DNA from 2 places in the Stenotrophomonas sp. CS3K5 genome. Region 2 is predicted to be linked to the other one. Evidence: predicted binding sites of a transcription regulator. Region 2 holds the regulator's gene; the other holds the start of a gene.
What was found. Region 2 encodes FliA, which starts transcription of late flagellar genes. Its sites were predicted from a motif close to TAAAGTTTNNCNNNCNNNGGCCGATAA; they were not measured.
Positions count from the first base shown of each region.

Region 1: the regulator FliA is predicted to act here: its motif matches at 1,187-1,213, upstream of AC5YGJ_RS20255 (chemotaxis protein CheW).

Region 1 covers NZ_JCAKRX010000021.1:63-2,446, forward strand. The annotation lists partial or broken gene AC5YGJ_RS20245 (hypothetical protein) at 1-158, shown strand, start outside; gene AC5YGJ_RS20250 (flagellar brake protein) at 337-1,110, shown strand; gene AC5YGJ_RS20255 (chemotaxis protein CheW) at 1,256-1,747, shown strand; gene AC5YGJ_RS20260 (hypothetical protein) at 1,884-2,267, shown strand; gene AC5YGJ_RS20265 (methyl-accepting chemotaxis protein) at 2,369-2,384, shown strand, end outside.
Region 2 covers NZ_JCAKRX010000002.1:538,014-540,397, reverse strand. The annotation lists gene AC5YGJ_RS05055 (protein phosphatase CheZ) at 1-447, opposite strand, end outside; gene cheY (chemotaxis response regulator CheY) at 447-839, opposite strand; gene AC5YGJ_RS05045 (RNA polymerase sigma factor FliA) at 897-1,640, opposite strand; gene AC5YGJ_RS05040 (MinD/ParA family ATP-binding protein) at 1,637-2,384, opposite strand, start outside.

The sequences.
Region 1 (2,384 bases), on a different contig from region 2:
CGCAGGGAGTCACCGCGGCACCGGCACGACTGGCCACCGCACCGCAGCCGCGCCAGGTGGCCGCCGCCCTGCCCGCCACCAAGGCAGCACCGGCACGCCCGCTGCGCGCATCAGCGGCACCGGCACTGGCGGCCGAGGGCGACTGGCAGGAGTTCTGACCCCACACGCGGCGTGGTGGGCACTCGGGGGTCAGAACCCTTTCCCGCGGGAAAGGGCTCTGACCCCTTCTGCATGGAAAGTGATGCACTCCTCACTTCATAATCCGAGGCAGAGGCCGATATCCCCATCGAGCCTCGCGCCAACGCGTGCTGGCGCCCGCCCTTGACCCTAGATTCCATGTCCGACGGCAACGACACTGCAGTGCATGAAGTCCTTGCGGCCGACGCCGCTGACGAACGATTCCTGGTTCGCAATCCGCGTCAGCTGCGCCAGCTGCTGCGCTCGCTGATCGACCAGCGTTCGCTGATCAACGCGCATATTGACGGCCGCGACCGCTCGTTTCCTACCGCATTGCTCGATCTGGACGAGGATGAGGACGTCCTGCTGCTCGATGGCAGCCCGCAGGAAGCGTCCAACCGTGCGGCCGAACAGTCCGACCATCTGCTGTGCTTCGCCCAGCTGGAACGCGTGCTGGTCCGGTTCCGCCTGCACCAGCTGCAGCGCGTGGACAACGACGGCCACGTCGCCTTCCGTGCCCCGCTGCCGGACGAACTGGTGCACCTGCAACGCCGCGAGCTGTACCGGCTGGAGACCCCGGTGACCGACTCGCCGCAGCTGCTGCTGCCGCCCGGCGAGGCCCGCGCCGAAGCCCTGTCGATGCGCGTGGTGGACATCAGTGGCGGCGGCCTGGCGGTGGTCGTGCCCAATGACTGCGCGGTGTTCGGCCTGCAGAAGCGTTACCCGGCCCGGCTTTCGCTGCCTGACGGGCCAGATCTGGACATCGAGCTGGTGGTCTGCAACCTGCTGCCACAGCGCCAGCCCAATGGCATCGAGGTCAAACGCGTGGGCATGCGCTTTGACAGCCTGCCACGCGGCGCCGACAGCGCCATCCAGCGCTACATCTTCCGCATCGACCGCCAGCGCAAGGCACGCCGCAACGGCGAGCTCTGAGGCCCGTCCAACGGGTATGCCGGCCAGCGGCCGGCACTACCGGATCCACGCCATGCGTGGATGCTTTCCCGGCAGCTAAAGTCCCCCCCCGCGGGGCCGATATCGAGCCTGACACCGGGACTTCCGGCAGAACCAGGACCCCTCGATGAACGACAAGACCAGCTCCACCGCCAGCGCCGGTGGCGAATTCCTCAGCTTCACCCTCGGTGCCGAGCACTACGGCGTGGATATCCTCAAGGTGCAGGAAATCCGCGGCTACGATGCGGTGACCCGCGTGCCGGACGCGCCGGACTACATCAAGGGCGTGATCAACCTGCGCGGCACCATCGTGCCGGTCATCGACCTGCGCCTGAAGCTGCGCCTGGACGATGCCCGCTACGACGCCTTCACCGTGATGATCGTGCTGAACGTGGAAGACCGCGTGGTCGGCATCGTCGTGGACAGCGTCTCCGACGTGATCCCGCTGTCGGCCGAGCAGATCCGTCCGACCCCGGAGTTCGGCGCCGCCGTCGATACCCGCTTCATTTCCGGCATCGGTACCCATGACGACCGCATGCTGATCCTGCTGGACATCGAGACCCTGCTCGACAGCGCCGACATGGGCCAGCCCAGCGCCGTGGAAGACGTCGCCGCCTGAGCAAACGGAACTGCTTCACGTTCCAGTCACAAAACCCTTCAGTTCCCTCCGGCGATGCCGATAGGGGGACAGAAGCCGGCCGCGCAGGAGCGCGCAGGACCGGCCCCACCGTTACCATCCCCGGAGATACCCCTCGATGAAGTCCCTGCTTGCGTTCGTCTCGGCTGCTGTCCTGGCCACCACCGCCGCCTCCGCTTTCGCCCAGTCGGCAGACATGATCCCGCCGGAAATGGCACCGCGCTCGGTCGGCAAGGACGGCATGGTCTGCGGCAAGGTTGAAAAGGCCCGCTACGCAGAAGGTTCCGAAGGCCAGCCGACCTTCCTGTACATGGGCGGCGCCTTCCCGCGCCACACCTTCTCGGCGCGCATCGCCGGCGAAAACCGCGGCAAGTTCTCCTTCCCGCTGGAAACCCTGGAAGGCAAGACCGTCTGCGTGATCGGCAAGATCCAGCGCGACGCATCGCGCGCGGAAATCGAAGTCAGCTCGCCGTCGGGCCTGAAGCTGGCCAACATCAAGTAATCCGCTGTCCGTCGAGCCACGCCGGACCTGGTGCCGGCGTGGTTTCTGCTGCAACCGGGCCCGATGCCCGGACGCGTCTGCCTTAGGAGATCGCAACGCCCATGCCGTGGATCAACA
Region 2 (2,384 bases):
GCCGACCACGCGACGGATGATCTGCCCGGTCAGGTCCTGGTAGCTCTGGGTCAGGGCGATCTCGGTGAGGTTGTGGCGGATGCGCTCTAGCTGCGCGTCCTGGCCCGGCTGCAGGCCTTCGGCGCGCAGTTGCTCGGTCAGGCTGCGGCATTCCTCGGCCAGGTCCAGGGTGCGGTGGGTGGCCTGTTCGGTCATCGCCACCACGTGGTCCAGGCGCGCGCAGGCGTCGTCCAGTTCACCGGCATCGCTGGGCACGGTCGGCAGTTCACCCAGCGCCTGGCCGAGTTCGCGGGCCAGCCGCGAAAGACCGCTCATCATCGGCTGCGTGCGCAGCGCGACCAGTCCGTCGATGCGCTGCCGCCAGGCGGCCTCGTCACCGGACTCCAGCGCGTCCAGGGCTTCCTGCAGGCGCAGGGCAAGGGCGTTCTTGTCGACCGTGGTATCCATCAGGCGCTGGCCGCCAGGCGTTCGAAGATCTTGCCCAGCTTTTCTTCCAGGGTCTGCGCGGTGAACGGCTTGATGATGTAGCCGTTGACGCCGCTCTGGGCGGCTTCGATGATCTGCTCGCGCTTGGCTTCGGCGGTCACCATCAACACCGGCAGGGTCTTCAGCTTGGCATCGGCGCGGATCGCCTTGAGCAGCTCGATGCCGGTCATCACCGGCATGTTCCAGTCGGTGACCACGAAATCGAACGGCTGGCTCTGCAGCAGCGACAGCGCGGCATGCCCGTCCTCGGCTTCGGCGGTGTTGGTGAAGCCCAGATCGCCCAGCAGGTTCTTGACGATGCGACGCATGGTCGAGAAGTCGTCGACGATCAGGATGCGCATGTTCTTGTTCAAAGCAGAGTTCCTTTGTTGTTCATTCCGGGCGGCCGGGGGCAGACGCCTCGGGGATGTTCATTCTTCAAGGCCGGCGTCGACCGCCTCGAAAATCTTCAGTCGGCCACGCAGGCGCAGCACCGCCTGGCCGTGGATCTGGCAGACCCGCGACTCGCTCACGCCGAGCACCGCACCGATCTCCTTCAGGTTCAGCTCCTGCTCGTAGTAGAGCGAGAGCACCAGCTGTTCGCGCTCGGGCAGGTGGCCGATGGCCTTGCCCAGCTCGCGGCCGAACTCGCCGCGCTCCAGCACCTGCTGCGGGGTCGGGCCGCCCTGGGCGACGGTATCCAGTTCGCCCTGGTCCTCGATACGCGATTCCAGGCTCAGCACCTGGCCGCGCGCGGCGTCTTCCATCAGCCGCAGGTATTCGGGCAGCGGCATGTCCATCGCGGCGGCCACTTCGGTGGCGCTGGCGGCACGGCCACTGCTCTGTTCCAGGCGGCGGATGGTGGCAGCAGCATCGCGTGCACGGCGGTGCACCGAACGCGGCACCCAATCGCCACGACGGATCTCGTCGATCATCGAACCGCGGATGCGGATCGACGCGTAGGTCTCGAACGAGGCGCCCTGGTCGGCGTCGTAGCTGCGCGAGGCCTCGATCAGGCCCATCATGCCGGCCTGGATCAGGTCGTCGACTTCGACGCTGGCCGGCAGGCGTGCGGCCAGGTGGTGGGCGATGCGCCGCACCAGGTCCGAATGCTGGGCGATGACCTCGTTGGCCGCCGAGCGCTGGACCTCCCGGTACTGGGCTGCGCCTTTCATGCGGCCACCCCGCGCTGCTTGAGGATGCGTTCGAGGAAGAACTCGACGCCGCCACGCGGTTCGGTCGGCGCCTGCCAGCGCGCGGTGCGCCGTGCGATCTCGGTGATCGCCAGTGCAGCCGGGCTGGATGGGTAGGCCTTGACCACCGGCTGCTGGCGCTGCACCGACAGGCGCAACCAGTCATCCTGCGGCACGCAGCCCAGGTAATTCAATGAGACATCGGCCAGGAACTTCTCGCAGACGCGGGTCAGCTTTTCGTACAGCACGCGGCCTTCGTTGGGGTCGCGCACCATGTTGGCCACCACCTGGATGCGGTCCACCCCACGCTCGCGCGAGAGCACCTTGATCAGCGCGTAGGCGTCGGTGATCGAGGCCGGTTCGTCGCAGACCACCACCACGGTGTCCTGTGCGGCCTGGCAGAAGGTCAGCACGCCATCGGTGATGCCGGCGGCGGTGTCCACCACCATGATGTCCAGCTCGCGCTCCAGTTCGGAGAACACGTTGACCAGGCCGACGTGCTCGGCCGGGGCCAGTTCGGCCATGTGCCGGCGGCCGGACGCGGCCGGGACCACCAGCACGCCGTTCGGGCCTTCGACGATGACGTCATCCAGCGAGCAGCGGCCGGCGACCAGGTCGGCCAGCGTGAAGGTGGGGTTCAACCCCAGGATCACGTCGATGTTGGCCAGGCCCAGGTCCGCATCCAGCAGCAGCGTGCGCTTGCCCATGCCGGCCAGCGCCACGGCC